2 regions of the Paraburkholderia sp. GV068 genome follow, and region 1 is predicted to be linked to the other one. Evidence: riboswitches for the same ligand, from Rfam matches in the RefSeq annotation. Region 1 holds a riboswitch; the other holds the start of a gene.
What was found. Region 1 has a riboswitch for cobalamin ahead of cobW (cobalamin biosynthesis protein CobW). Riboswitches for the same ligand answer to the same signal wherever they lie in the genome.

Region 1 (7,646 bases):
TGGACGCGCGGCGATCACGGACAGCACTTCGTCGAGCGGCAGGTACTCGTACTTGAGCACGGTGTTCAGCTCGTCGAGGATCACCATCTGATAGTCGCCGCTTTCGATCATCCGGCGCGCTTCGTCCCAGCCCTTGCGCGCGGTCGCGATGTCGGCGTCGCGGTTCTGCGTGTTCCAGGTGTAGCCGTCGCCCATCGTGACGAAATCGCAGTTGGCGATGGCGCCGAGAAAGTCGCGCTCCGACGTATGCAGCGCGCCCTTGATGAACTGCACGACGCCAAGACGCATGCCGTGGCCGAGCACGCGCACGGCCATGCCGAACGCAGCGGTCGTCTTGCCTTTGCCGGTGCCGGTGTTGACGATCAGCAGACCCTTTTCGACGGTCGCGTTGGCCTGTTTCTTTTCGTGGCCTTCGCGCCGGCGTTCGGTCATGCGTTGATGCGATTCGGGATCGGTCTTCATGGAAGGTCCTGGTCAGTGAAGGTGGCGCTGCGCGGCAGCGCGTGTTCGGTCGATGCAATCGCCACGGTGACGCCCGCGTGAACGGTTTTGCGAGCGACGAGATACTGCGTGTGAGTGGCAGCGTGGATCGACGCGCCGAGCAACGCACACGGTTCGCAGACGCCGTCGACGCCGAGATGCTCGCGCGCCGCCGCCGACGGCTCGGCGACATGCAGCGCGGCAATCTGCTCGCGAGTGAACAGCTTCAGCGGTAACCCGTGGCGCGAGCAGAACGCGAGCAAGCCGGGTTCTTGCGCTTTGGTTTCGATCGAGGCGACGGCCGCGATGTCTTCGAATGAATGCGAGCCGAGCGCTGCGCGCACAGCGTTTTCGATTTCTTCCGCCGACGTCTGCAAGCGGCAACCGATGCCCACGCTAAGCGTTTTCATCGGACATCCTTCGCCAGCGACGCCACGCCGCCGATCACCACGATCGCGGGCGAGCCGAGTCCCGCGCGCGCGACGGCATCGGCGAAATCACCGAGTGTCGCGAGCGCATGCCGCTGCTCGGGGCGCGTTGCGGATTCGATCGCGGCACACGGCGTCTCTGCCGACATGCCCGCTGCCAGCAACGCGCCGACGATGTCGTTTAGCCGCCGCATGCCCATATAGATGACGAGCGTCATGCGCGTGGCGGCGAGCGCGGCCCAATCCGGCTCGCTCGTGCCTGCGCCGTGGCCGGTCACGAACACGACGCCTTGCGCATGATCGCGGTGCGTGACCGGAATGCCGATGGCCGCCGGCGCCGCAATGCCGGCCGTGATGCCGCTGACGATTTCGACGTCGACGCCCGCCGCATGCAGCGCCTGTTGCTCTTCGCCGCCTCTGCCGAACACGAAGGGATCGCCGCCCTTCAAACGCGCGACGCTGCGCCCTTCGTTCAGATGCGCGAGCATTTGTTCGGCGATGCCGTGTTGCGGCGTCGACGGATGACCGCCGCGCTTGCCGACATACACGATGCACGCATCGGCGCGCGCAAATTGCAGCACGTCGGGGTTCACCAGATCGTCGACGAGTATCACGTCGGCTTGCGCGAGCGCGCGGGTTGCCTTGAGCGTCATCAGTTCGACGTCGCCGGGGCCTGCGCCGATCAGCCATGCGCGTTTCATCGCGGCATGCGCCGCGTCGGCGCACATGCAATCATGCAGCGTCGACATACACGCAATGTGATGGAAATTGAAGTCATTCGAAACTGTGCATTCGCGCACGACAGCAAACGCGGATTGCAGACCGCTTCCCTAAGTCGTGCTTGAGCGCCTTCACATCCGTCCCTCGCGGATTCCGGCGGCCGGCGGCGTGACGTTGAGAACGCACGGCCGCCTCCGCGTCTGGCCGGTATCCGGGCTGGCGGCCTCACGCGCTTTGCCTTCCCGCCCACATTCGTTCGAATGTGCTGGACAGTGGCACTGAAAACGCATGTGCGGCGCAAAAAATAATCGCGCCGCCGGTCGCTTACCGTTGCGGGGACAGCACAGGTTGAGCGCAAGCGCGCTGCCTGTTTCCCGTTTAACTGCACACGCGAGCGCATGTGCGGGCACCAGACGCGCGCATACGATAGCACACGGCAAGCCCGTCCGATAAGCGCGCCGGGCTTGCGTTTTCTTGACGGCGCAAGGCGCGCGGCCTACACTCGCACGCACTTCTGGTGCTCGTGTGCGCGCTCGTGCGCATGCAGTTAAACGGGAAACAGGGCGCCCGCCTCGCATGGATCGGGTCAACCTGTGCTGCCCCCGCAACGGTAAGCGAAAAGCGACGTCATGGCGGTTTGCATGGCGCCGCGGAGCCGGCTTCGATGTCCACGCGCAAGGCCGCGTCGGCATATCACCACTGGGCGAGAAATCACTCGTCCGGGAAGGGGAAGCGGCGCTTTCGCCAGCCCGGATACCGGCCGGAACACGAAGGGCGAACGCCGCGGGGAAGCGGCGCTGCGCTCATGACCTCATACCCGTATTCTGCGTTTCCCTGGTGTAGCGGCAAGGCCGTCGTGCGTTCCCGCGTTTTGCGATGCGACGTCATGCGCAAAGCGCGTGATTCGGCCGGCCAGCAGATGCAACTCTCACGGATGGACTCACCATGCAAGTTCAGATGCGCAAGATTCCCGTCACCATCGTCACGGGCTTTCTCGGCAGCGGCAAGACGACGTTGCTGCGGCACATTCTTCGGAATGCGGGCGGCAAGCGCATTGCGGTGATCGTCAACGAGTTCGGCGAGCTCGGCATAGACGGCGAAATCCTCAAAGGTTGCGGCATTGGTTGCGATGAAAACGGCGTCGAGACCGAAGGCCAATTGTATGAACTGGCGAACGGTTGCCTGTGCTGCACGGTCCAGGAAGAGTTCTTTCCAGTGATGGAAAAGCTCGTCGAGCGCCGCGAGCAGATCGACCATGTGCTGATCGAAACCTCGGGGCTCGCGTTGCCGAAGCCGCTTGTGCAGGCGTTCAACTGGCCGCAGATCAAGAACAGTTTCACTGTGGATGCGGTGATTACGGTGGTCGATGGACCCGCTGCGGCAAGCGGTCAGTTCGCCGAAAACCCGCTTGCTGTCGACGCGCAACGCAAGGCCGATCCGAATCTCGACCACGAGTCGCCGCTGCACGAATTGTTCGAGGATCAGTTGTCGGCTGCGGATCTGGTGATTCTGAACAAGACCGATCTGCTCGACGAAGCAGGCCAGAACGCGGTCGAAGCCGTGATTCGCGCCGAAATTCCGCCGCAGGTGAAGATCGTGCGCGCGCATAAAGGCGAACTCGATCTGCACGCGTTGTTCGGACTTGAAGCGGCGTCGGAGGAAACCATTCACTTGCGCCACGATCACCACGGTTCGGCCGACGACGCCAATCATCATCACGATGAGTTCGATTCGGTGGTCGTGAATGCAAAGGCACAGTCGCGTGAAGCGGTGATCGCCGCGCTGCAAGGACTCGTGGAAAACAACACGATTTATCGCGTGAAGGGTTTCGCGGCGTTGCCGGGCGCGCCGATGCGGCTCGTCGTTCAAGGCGTGGGCCGGCGCTTCGATAGTTATTTCGATCGACGCTGGCAGCAAGGTGAACTGGAAGAACTAGGCGAAGGCGCCGAAAGCCGCTTCGTGCTGATCGGTGAAGACCTCGACCAGGCTGCGCTACAACGCGCGTTCGACGCGGCGCTCGGCGTCGCAGCCGCTGTCGCCGCGCAACAGACGTAAGCAGGTATAGACACATGCATCTGCTGCGCACCACGCCGGGCGGTTTCGTCGACGATACGCAAGGCGTGATCCGCATTGATCAGCGGCCCGCGGACATCGTCATTCTGAGTTCCGCGGATACGACGCTGTCGTTGCTCGCGAGCGTGTTTCCGCGTCTCGGCGACGGCTTCCCGAGCGTGCGCCTCGCGAATGTCACGTATCTGCGGCAGCCTGCCTCCGTGGACTTTTACGTCGAAGACGTGTTGCAACATGCGCGCGTCGTCGTGGTCGATCATCTTGGCGGCGAGGCGTACTGGCCATACGGCATCGAGCAGGTGGTCGCGCTTGCGGAGCGCAAACAGCAGACGCTCGCGATGTTCTCCGGCGATCTGCAGGAAGATCCGAACCTGCTCGCACGCAGTACCGCCGATGCCGATCTCTGCCATCAACTGTGGCGCTATCTGCGCGAAGGCGGGCCGCAGAACGCCGAGGCGTTCCTGCGCTGCATCGCGCATCGCGCTTTACGATGGGGACGCGAACCGGCGCCGCCGCGCGCGTTGCCTGCCGCGTCGCTCTACCATCCCGCATGCGATACGCCGACTATCGCCGACTGGCAGGCGCGCTGGCAGCATGCCGCGCCCGTTGCCGCGATTCTGTTCTACAAGGCGCATCTTCAGGCGGCCAATACCGCGGTGTTCGACGCGCTGATCGACGCGCTCGAATCAGAAGGCATGAACCCGCTGCCGATTGCGATCACGTCGCTGAAAGATGCGATGAGCCGGGAAGTCGTGCAGTCGTTGTGCGCGCAACATGATGCCGCGCTAGTGCTCAACACCACTGCGTTCGCCGCGTCTGCGATCGACGATCCGGAACCGCTCGCGCTCGCAGGCGATGCGCCGGTGCTGCAAGTGATTTTGAGCGGCGGCAATCGCGACGACTGGGTGAAGGACAACCAGGGCCTCAATTCGCGCGACATCGCGATGCATATCGCGCTGCCGGAAGTGGACGGCCGCATCATCACGCGCGCGATCAGTTTCAAGGGGCTCGCCTATCGTTGTCCGCATACGGAAGTCGACGTGGTCCGCTATCAGCCGGATCTCGAACGCGTGCGTTTTCTCGCTGAACTGAGCCGCCGCTGGTGCCGGCTGCGTTCGCTCGATAACGCCGAGAAGAAGCTCGCGCTGATTCTCGCTAACTATCCGATGAGCGAGGGACGCATCGGCAATGGCGTCGGGCTCGACACGCCGGCGTCGGTGGTCGGCATTCTGTCGATGCTGCGCGACGAAGGTTATCGCGTGGCCGACGTGCCAGAAAACGGCGACGCGCTGCTGAAGAAGCTGACCGAAGGCGTGACGAACGATCCCGTCGTGCGCGATCTGCGGCCCGCTTTGCAAAGCTTTGCGCTTGGCGACTACCTCGCGTATTTCAACGCGCTGCCTGCTCAGACGCGCGATGCGCTGAATGCGCGCTGGGGCTCGCCGGACCAGGACCCGACCGTGCGGCGCGGCCGTTTCATGATTTCGGGCTGGCGCTGCGGTCATGTGTTCGTCGGCATTCAGCCGTCGCGTTCACGTGATCAGGGCGATTACGCGAGCTATCACGACGCCGAACTGGTGCCCCCGCATGCGTACCTGGCGTTCTATTTCTGGCTGCGTCATCAGTTCGGCATCGACGCAATCGTGCATGTCGGCAAGCATGGCAACCTGGAATGGCTGCCGGGCAAGAGCGTCGCGCTGAGCGATACCTGTTGGCCCGATCTGATTCTCGGGCCGATGCCGCATCTGTATCCGTTCATCGTCAACGATCCAGGCGAGGGCAGCCAGGCGAAACGCCGTGCGCAGGCGGTGATCGTCGATCACCTGATGCCGCCGCTCACGCGCGCGGAAAGCTATGGGCCGCTGCAGGATCTCGAGCGCCAGGTCGACGAATACTATGAAGCATTGATGGTCGATCCGCGCCGCTCGAAGCTGTTGCGGCGCACGATTCTCGCGACCATCGTAGAACACAGGTTGCATGAAGAACTGAGCCTGTCGGCGCCGAAGGGCGAGGACGATGAAGATGTGCTGCTGACCCGCGTCGATGCGTGGCTCTGCGAATTGAAAGAGGCGCAGATTCGCGATGGGTTGCACACGTTCGGTCAATCGCCGCACGGCGTGCAACGGCGCGATACGTTGCTCGCGCTGGGGCGCTTTCCCGTCGGTGATGGGCAAGGCCGCAACGCAGGTTTGATCGATGCGTTGGCGCGCGATCTGAACATCGATCGGTTCTTCGATCCGTTGTCTGTCGATTGGTCGGCGGCATGGACGGGTCCGCGCCCCGATGTTCTGCAACGCGTGAGCGACGCGCCGTGGCGGCATTGCGGCGATACGCGCGAGCGTCTCGAACTGCTCGCAGCCGACATGCTGCGTGCAATGTGCAAGGAGCAAGGCGACGCTTCAAACGCTTTCGCCGAAGTCAGCCTGCCGCAAGCATCACGCGTACTCGAACGTTTGCGCAACGACGTGCTGCCGCGGCTCGACGCATGCGGCCCCCAGGAAATGCTGCATCTGAAGCGCGGCCTCGAAGGGCGTTTCGTGCCGCCGGGGCCGAGCGGTTCGCCATCGCGTGGCCGGCCCGATGTGCTTCCCACAGGGCGCAACTTCTATTCGGTCGACACGCGCGCGGTTCCCACGCAAGCCGCCTGGTCGCTCGGGCTCAAGTCGGCTCAGCAATTGATCGAGCGGCATCTGCAGGAACACGGCGATTATCCGCGCGCGATCGGTCTTTCCGTATGGGGCACCGCGACCATGCGTACCGGCGGCGACGACATCGCGCAGGCGCTAGCGCTGCTCGGCGTGCGGCCGAAGTGGGCGCCGGGCAGCCATCGCGTGACCGACTTCGAGATCATGCCGATCGAAGCGTTCGACCGTCCGCGTATCGACGTCACGTTGCGCGTGTCCGGTTTTTTCCGCGACGCTTTCGCCAACGTGATGCACCTGTTCGATGCGGCGGTGCAGGCCGTCGCCGAACTCGACGAACCCGCGGAGCTCAATCCGATTCGCGCGCGTGTTCTGCGTGAACGCGATGCGTTGATCGCGCGCGGCATGGACGCCGCCGAAGCGCGCAAGCGCGCCGGCTGGCGCGTGTTCAGCGCGCGGCCCGGCGCGTATGGTGCGGGCTTGCAGGACATGATCGACTCGCAGCAATGGCAGACCGACGCGGACCTCGCGAACGCGTATCAGGCGTGGGGCGGTTATGCGTACACGCAGAAAAGTGCGGGCGAAGAGGCGCGTCATGCGTTCGGCGCACGCCTCGCTGCAATGGATGTCGTCTTGCAGAATCAGGACAACCGCGAACACGATCTGCTGGATTCCAACGACTACTATCAGTTTCAGGGCGGCATGGTGGCGGCCGTGCGGCATCTCGCGGGCAATCAGCCGAGTGTCTATCACGCCGATCACAGCAATCCGGCCGCGCCGCGCGTTCGCACGCTTCATGAGGAAATCGCGCGCGTGATCCGCTCGCGCGTGGTCAACCCTAAATGGATCGACGGTGTGAAGCGCCACGGTTATAAGGGCGCTTCCGAAATCGCGGCCACGGTCGATTATCTCTACGGCTATGACGCGACCGCGCGCGTGGTCGCGGATCATCAATATGCGCTCGTCGCCGATGCTTATCTGAACGATCGCGACACGCGCGAGTTCTTGCAACAGCACAATCCGCATGCGCTGCATTCGATTTGCGAGCGTCTGCTCGAAGCGATGCAGCGCGGTTTGTGGCAGACGCCTGGCGACTATCGCGCGCAGGTCGAACAGCATCTGCTCGCGAGCGAACAGCAGATCGAAGGAATGCAATCATGAATGCAGCCACGCACGATGCACGCGACGGCGCGCCGCAGAAAACGCCCGCGTTTCCGTTTGCCGCGTTGATCGGACAGCCCGCGTTGCAGCAGGCATTGCTGCTCGCGGCGATCGATCCGGGCATCGGCGGCGTGCTGGTCAGCGG
Region 2 (7,646 bases), on a different contig from region 1:
AGCGCGAAAGCGAGTGCACGTGCGGTGTGTTTCGTCATTATTGGACTCCATGCTTGAACAGGGTTGCGCGCGACGAGGCGAGCGCGACGCAACGGCACGACGCTTGCCGAAGCCGTTTGCGAGTCCGTTAGGCGCTCGTAACCTGAGCTTGGTTCCCTAATTTAACTTTGCTTCAACGTTGCTGCAGCGTTGCGGCAACGTGGGCCGCGCGACGTCAAACGAGCCGCGTCGTGATGAAGCGCCACTCCGCTTCGGTCACTGGCGTGATCGACAGACGGTTGCCTCTCGCGAGCACGCGCATGTCCTTCAGTTCTTCATGCTCGCGCAAGGCCGCGAGCGGAATCAACGGAATCTTCTTCTTGAACACGACGTCGACGAGCAGCCAGCGCGGCGTTTCCTGCGACGACTTCGGGTCGTAATACGGGCTCTTGCTATCGAACTGCGTGGGGTCCGGATAGGCCGTGGACGCAACTTCAGCAAGCCCCGCGATGCCCGGCTCGGGGCAGCTCGAGTGATAGAACAGCACGCCGTCGCCGATCTGCATGCCATCGCGCATGAAGTTGCGAGCCTGATAGTTGCGCACGCCCGTCCACGGCAGCGTGCGGTGCGCGGCGTTGGCGAGATGGTCGATGCTTGCTTCGTCCGGTTCGGACTTCATTAGCCAGTAGCGCATGAATCGAATTGAACGTTAGGGGTTTGAAGAAGCACGGCGCCCAAACAAAAACGGCACCGGACGCAAGTCCGATGCCGTTCCAAATAAGGTCCCCGCCTTAGCCGCTAGGCCGGCATCCTGAACCGGGGGTTCAGAATTGGTCGCAGTTAGCAGCACTTCGGGTACATCAGACAGAGTGACGCGCACGCCCGTGCTACAAATTTCCGCAACCGTGCACATGGCATTGGTTCAAGGAATATATGACCTTGGCGAACCAGGCAGGGAAGCTAAACCGATGAAGCAAAACCGATGACACTGAAACGATTGACTCAAACGTTGGGGACCTGTTCGCCTCGCGCAGTTCGTGCATGCTTCACGAACCTTGCCTGCTTACTTTCCGTTTGAATCCGCAGCCGGTATCAGCACCGGCCGCACTGCTCTCAACATGCTACTTGCAACTTACTGCACGCTGTACTGCTCGATGACAGTACCCAGTTGCTCGTTCATTTGATGCATTGTACGCCGGATTTCTTCAGCGGGAAATGCTTCTCCGTGACGCACGCTTGTTTGCAGCTTAAGCAGTTCGGATGCCAGCGACAGCGCAGCCATGACTGCAATGCGATCCGTGCCGCGCACGTTGCTGTTATTGCGGATCTTCGACATTTCGGCGTCGACTCGCGCGACTGCTTCAAGCAGCGCGCCTTCCGTTTCCGGCGAGCAGGCGAGGCGATAGGGCACGCCGAGAATCGATACTTCGATCTGCTTGGTCGTCATGCATTTTCTCCGTGGCGAGTGGCGTCGCTCTCTGTTTCGACCTCGTGCGGAGCGGGCTCGAGCAGATCGAGCTGGTTGTCCGGCTCGTTGTGCGCACGCGCACGCGGCAATTTTTCGAGGATCGCGTTCAGACGCACCTGCGCGTCGTCGATCTTGGCCGACAGCGCGTCGCGCTCCGCTTGCAGTGCGTCGCGTTCCTCGCGCAGCAGCGCAAGTTCCGTGCGCGTAGCTTCGGCTTCGGCGCGCGACTGCGCGAGTTGCTCTTCGAGCGCGAGGCGCGCTTCATTGTGGCGCTGGCTGATCGCGATCAGCTTGCCGATATTCTGTGAAAGTGTTTCGAGTTCGGTGAGCATGTGCTGCGTCCTCTAAAGACATCGCATTTTAGCGCGGAATGTCGCACGTTCCGACATTTGTCTCGTTTCGAGACGTAACAACCCCGCTTTTTGCAGCCTTTTTTCGACTGAAGAAGAGAAACTACGCGCGTGCCGGAGATCGCGTCGGACAATAGCTCGACCCTGTCCGAATGAATCGCTCTCGCGGCCCGCGTTCTTGACTGACTCAGAGGGCGCTCATACACTGGCCGCACTCTGGTGCCCGCGCGCATTTCATTGTGCGCGCAGTTAAACGGGAAGCAGGCCGCGCCGTTCTACCCGAACGCGCCAACCTGCGCTGCCCCCGCAACGGTAAGCGACCGCATTTCGCGTGCATTGCAGTTCGTCGCATTCGCTGCAGTTCATCGCTGCTCATCGCAGTTCAGTGCTGCGGTACGAATCGTATTTCGAACAGCAGTTCGCGCTTTTGCAGTTCGATCCCCATCGCGTGTTCCGGTTCAACTCGCGAGTGTGCCACTGCGCGTCACGCGTGGGAAGGCGGGATCGAAAGTCGTTAGCCCGGATACCGGCCAGAGGGAGGGGCGCGCGGCGCGAATTGTCAAAAGCGCACGCGCCTCGTTACGCGACGGCCTGCGGGGAAGCGGGCCGCGCACGCCATCCACGGGAAATCTCACTTCATGCTGTCCCCCATCGCCCGCGCGGTGCTGCTCGCTTTTGCCGGGCTGCCCCATCTCGCGCATGCGCAGGCCGCCGCGCCTGCAAACGCCGACGCTTCGTCCACCGCTTCGTCCACTGCATCGTCCACTGTTTTATCGCCCGTCGTGGTGACCGCCGAGCGCGGACCGCAAGCGCTTGCCGATACGATCCCGCAGACGTCGCTATTCGATCAGCAGGACCTGGCCGACACCACCGCAACGGATCTGCCCGGCCTGCTGCAACTCGCGCCCGGCGCGCAAATCTCGCGTACAGGCGGGCCCGGTTCGACGGCGAGCCTTTATTTGCGCGGCGCGTCGTCGACGCAATCGCTGATTCTCATCGACGGCGTGCGCGTCGATTCCGTGAGTCTCGGCACCGCGCAAATCGCGCAGATTCCGCTCGATCAGATCGATCACGTCGAGGTCGTGAACGGCAACGTGTCCGCGTTATACGGCTCGGGCGCGATCGGCGGCGTGGTACAGGTGTTCACGAAAGACGGCGGCGCGCATCCGCCGCGTTTCAATTTCTCTGTGGGCTACGGCAGCTATCACACGCAGACGCAGCAGGTGGGCGCGAACGGCGCATTGGATAAAGACGGCCGCACGACCTTCAGCATTTCGCTCGCGCGCTCGAAAGACGACGGCTTTTCAGCGCTGAATCCAAGCGAGGCGCCCAACGCGAATCCGAACGCGAACGGCTATCTGAACGAGAGCATTTCGGCGTCGCTGCGCCACAAGTTCAACGACCAATGGGACGCGGGCGTCCGCTATCTGCAGTCGAACGGCAACAACAGCTACGACAACGCGTACGGCGCGCCGACCGATCTGAACAACCTCTACACGAAAGTGCGGCAGGTGTCCGCGTTCGCCAACGGCAAGCTGACCGACTGGTGGACCACGCACTTCATCGTGTCCGAAGGCGACGACCGCAGCGTATCGAAGACCAACGGCCTCTACAACGGACGCTTCGATACCGACAACCGGCAATACACGTGGCAGAACGATTTCGCGCTGGCCGCGCAGCAAAAACTGCGCGTGGGCTACGAGCATCTCGATCAGAGCCTCGACTCCGATACGTTCGCCGCGCCCACGCGGCATGTCGATTCCGTCTTCGCGGGCTACACGGCGCGCTTCGGACGCAACCAAATCCAGGCCAACGTGCGGCGCGACCAGTACTCCGATTTCGGCGGAGCGAACAGTTACTATCTCGGCTATGGGTTCGACATCACGCCGCATTGGAAGCTGAGCGCAAGCTATTCGGATTCGTTTCGCGCGCCGAGCTTCGACGATCTGTACTATCCGCTAAGCGGCAATCCGTCGATTCAGCCCGAGCGCAGCCATTCGCTCGAAGCGGCGCTGCAGTACGCGTCGAATGCGTTGGGCGTGATGCGTTTGAGTGCTTTCCAGACGCGTTATTCGAATCTGATCGACTATCAGCAGGTCACGCCGGGCATCTATCTGGCGGAGAACGTGGGGCATGCAAAAGTGCAGGGGCTCGAGGGATCGTGGAGCGGACATGTGGGCAAGACCGATGTGCGCGCATCGGTCACGCTGCAAAATCCCGTCGATCTCGACAACGACGTGGACCTCGTGCGGCGCGCGCGGCGCTTCGCGTCCTTGACGGTGAACCGCAGCATCGCGGGGTGGCGCGTGGGCGGCGAGTGGATCGTGAGCGGCCCGCGCGAGGACAGCAGCGGCAAGCTCGGCGGCTACGGCATCGTGAATCTGTCCGCGCGCTACAACATCACGAAAGCCTGGTACGTGGCCGCGCAAATCCAGAATCTGTTGAACAAGGACTATGAAACGGCCTACTCGTATAACTCGCCGGGGCGCGGTGCGTATGTCACGCTCGGCTGGCAGCAGCAGTGATGCGCGCGCCATGTTGAGAGCGCGCCGATGAGCCGTCATCCAGGTTCCCTGCCCGCCGCATTGCACGCGATGACCGCGAAGCGCGCCGCCGCGATCTGGCTCGTGCTCGCGCTCGCCGCGCTGGTCGTGCTGATGGCGTCGCTCGCGTTGGGCAGCGTCTCGCTCGCGCCCGCGCGCTTGATCGAGGCGCTGTCGCCGCTGCATGCGTCGGCGTCCGCGTCCGGCTCTGCCAGCGCCTCCGACGATCTCGCCGGCGAAATCGTGCGCACGCTGCGCTTGCCGCGCGCATTGGCCGGTTTCGCGTGCGGCGCATTGCTCGCAATGGCCGGTGCGCTCTTGCAAGTGCTGTTGCGCAATCCGCTCGCGGAGCCCTACGTGTTGGGCGTATCGGGCGGGGCCGCGAGCTTCGCGCTGATCGCGATGATCGCCGGCAGCGCGTGGTGGCTCGTCGATGCGTCCGCGTTCGCAGGCGCATTCGTGTCGATTCTGCTCGTGCTCGGTCTCGCGCGCCGCGAGTTGTGGCGCGGCGAGCCGCAGGACACGTCGCCGCGTTTGCTGTTGACCGGCGCGGTCATCGCGGCGGGTTGGGGCGCGTTGATCACGTTGCTGCTGAACCTCGCGCCCGACAATCGTCTGCGCGGCATGCTGTTCTGGCTCACCGGCGACCTCAACGGCAATGCGATGCCGTGGACGGCGCTTGCGGCGCTCGTGGTCGTTGTAGTTGTCATCGTGCCGGTTGCGCCGCGTCTGAACGTGCTTTTGCGAGGCGACGCCGTCGCAGAAGCGCTCGGCGTGGCGGTGATGCCGCTGCGCTTGCGCGTCTATCTCGCGGCCTCGCTCGCGGCGGCCGCAGCGGTGACGACGGCGGGCACCATCGGCTTCGTCGGGCTCGTCGTGCCGCATGTGCTGCGGCTCGCGTTCGGCAACGACCAGCGCATGCTGCTGCCCGCCGCGGCGCTCGGCGGCGGCGTCGCGGTGATGGGCGCGGACCTGATCGCACGCCTCGTGATCGCGCCGGCGCAATTGCCGGTCGGCGTGATTACGTCGATCATCGGCGTGCCGGTGTTTCTGTGGATGCTGCTGCGCGCCCGCCGATGATGCACGCCTCCCATCACACCTCCAACCAGGCTCAGCCCGCGCTCAGCGCGCAACGCGTGACGTTGCGTGCGGGCGCACGCACCTTGCTCGACGCCTTCACGCATACGTTCTATCCCGGCGAGATCTGGTGCGTGGCTGGACCGAACGGCGCGGGCAAGACGACGCTTCTATCGACGTTAGCCGGCTTGAAGCAACCGTCGGCGGGACAGGTCGAACTCGACGGCGTGCCGCTTGCGCACTGGCAGGGTCAACAGCTTGCGCAACGTCGCGCGTTGATGCCGCAAAGCGCGCCCGACGCTTTCAGCGCAAGCGTGCTCGACATCGTCATGCTCAACCGCTTTCCGCATCTGACCGGCTGGGGCTGGGAGCGCGAGGCCGATCGCGAGGCGGCGCACGCCGCGCTCGATGTGCTCGGCCTCACCGAATTCGCCGCGCGCGACGTGCTGTCGCTCTCAGGCGGCGAACGTCAGCGTGTCTCGCTCGCCGGGGTGCTGTGCCAGCAAGCGCCGCTGTTGCTGCTCGATGAACCGCTGTCGCATCTGGACTTGCATCATCAGATAGAGTGCCTGGAAGCGCTAAGCGAATGGACACGCGAGCCGGGACGCACGGTTCTGTTTTCCTGTCACGACCTGAATCTCGCGCGCCGGTTTGCGACGCACGCGCTGCTTCTGGACGGCGCGGGCGCTGCCTATGCGGGTCCCGCCCACGATGTACTGACGCCCGCGTTGACGAGCCGCGTATTCGGCTATCCGCTGATACTGATCCGCGATGGCGAGCACGAAGCACTGATTCCCGCGCCGCGTTCACGTCATGAATCGTCTTCGGTTCATGACACATCGGCAAGCCGGTAGCCAGACCACAACATCATCTATCTTCACGAACTCATGACTTCCACGCCAGGCTTGTCCGCATTGTCCGAAGTTGAACCGCTCGATGAGACGTTGCGCGCCGAGCTTCAGCACATCATCGATACGAAGACGAAGCCGCCCGGCAGTCTCGGCCAGCTTGAAACGCTCGCGCGTCAGATGGGTTTGATCCAGCGCAGCACGCGTCCCAACGTACAGCGACCCGCGTTGATCGTCTTCGCCGGCGATCATGGCATTGCCGCCGAAGGCGTCAGCCCTTATCCGCAAGCGGTGACCGCGCAGATGGTCGCGAATTTTCTCGCGGGCGGCGCGGCGGTCAATGCGTTGAGCCGCGTGGCCGCCGTCGAACTCGAAGTCGTGAACGCCGGCATTGCAACACCGCTGCAGCACACAGACGGCCTCATCGACATTCCGATTGCAGCGGGCACGCGCAACTTCGCGCACGAACCGGCGATGACGCGTGACCAGGCGCTCGCCGCAATGCAGGCCGGCGCCGCGCGCGTGCGGCATCACGCGGCGCTCGGCAGCAATGTGATCGGCTTTGGCGAAATGGGCATTGCGAACACGTCGGCGGCGGCGTGTCTGATGAGCCGTTTGTGCGGCGTGCCGATCGACGAGTGCGTGGGCCGCGGCACCGGTCTCGACGACGCGGGGCTCGCGAAAAAGCGCAACGTGCTGGCCGCGGCGCTCGCGCATCACGGTGCCTCGCATGATCCGCACGATCGGCACAATCGGCACAATCCGCTCGATGTGCTCGCCACCTTCGGCGGCTTCGAAATCGCGATGATGGCGGGCGCCTATCTGGCGGCAGCGCAGGCGCGCATGACGATTCTGGTCGACGGCTTCATTGCGAGTTCGGCGCTGCTGGTTGCAAACGCCATTGCGCCGAACGTGCGCGAGTACTGCGTGTTCGCCCATGCGTCGAACGAAGCGGGGCACCGGCGTATGCTCGATCATTTCGGCGCCACGCCCTTGCTCGCGCTCGACATGCGGCTCGGCGAAGGCACGGGTGCCGCGCTCGCCGTGCCGCTGCTGCGCGCGGCCTGCGCGTTCATCAACGAGATGGCGAGCTTCGAATCGGCCGGCGTCGCGAATCGCGAAGCCTGAGCGATCCTCGGCATGCTTTTCAAACCCATGCACGCGACGACGCACCCATGAACCCGCTGGCGGAATTGCGCTACTTCTTCACCGCGCTCGGCTATTTCACGCGCGTGCCCGTGCCGCGATGGGTCGGCTATGAACCGCATTATCTGAATGCGGCGGCGCGTTACTTTCCGCTCGTCGGCGCGCTGATCGGCGGCGTCGGCGCGCTCGTCTATCTCGCTGCGCTGCGTGTGTTTCCGGCGGGCGTCGCGGTGTT

Region 2: linked by a shared signal. The riboswitch ahead of C8K18_RS08330 (TonB-dependent receptor domain-containing protein) and the one ahead of cobW (cobalamin biosynthesis protein CobW) in region 1 are both predicted to bind cobalamin.

Annotation. Positions count from the first base shown of each region.
Region 1 covers NZ_QBUB01000006.1:2,147-9,792, reverse strand. Annotated here, with positions in the region: gene cobO (cob(I)yrinic acid a,c-diamide adenosyltransferase) at 1-462, opposite strand, end outside; gene C8K18_RS14120 (cobalamin biosynthesis protein) at 459-890, opposite strand; gene cobA (uroporphyrinogen-III C-methyltransferase) at 887-1,609, opposite strand; cobalamin riboswitch at 1,813-2,057, opposite strand; cobalamin riboswitch at 2,127-2,408, shown strand; gene cobW (cobalamin biosynthesis protein CobW) at 2,574-3,683, shown strand; gene cobN (cobaltochelatase subunit CobN) at 3,698-7,501, shown strand; gene C8K18_RS14100 (ATP-binding protein) at 7,498-7,646, shown strand, end outside.
Region 2 covers NZ_QBUB01000003.1:149,765-157,410, reverse strand. Annotated here, with positions in the region: gene C8K18_RS08355 (SIMPL domain-containing protein) at 1-38, opposite strand, end outside; gene C8K18_RS08350 (EVE domain-containing protein) at 215-673, opposite strand; RNA gene ssrS (6S RNA) at 759-940, opposite strand; gene C8K18_RS08340 (cell division protein ZapA) at 1,112-1,426, opposite strand; gene C8K18_RS08335 (hypothetical protein) at 1,423-1,779, opposite strand; cobalamin riboswitch at 1,998-2,347, shown strand; gene C8K18_RS08330 (TonB-dependent receptor domain-containing protein) at 2,436-4,322, shown strand; gene C8K18_RS08325 (iron ABC transporter permease) at 4,350-5,420, shown strand; gene C8K18_RS08320 (ABC transporter ATP-binding protein) at 5,417-6,271, shown strand; gene cobT (nicotinate-nucleotide--dimethylbenzimidazole phosphoribosyltransferase) at 6,305-7,393, shown strand; gene C8K18_RS08310 (adenosylcobinamide-GDP ribazoletransferase) at 7,441-7,646, shown strand, end outside.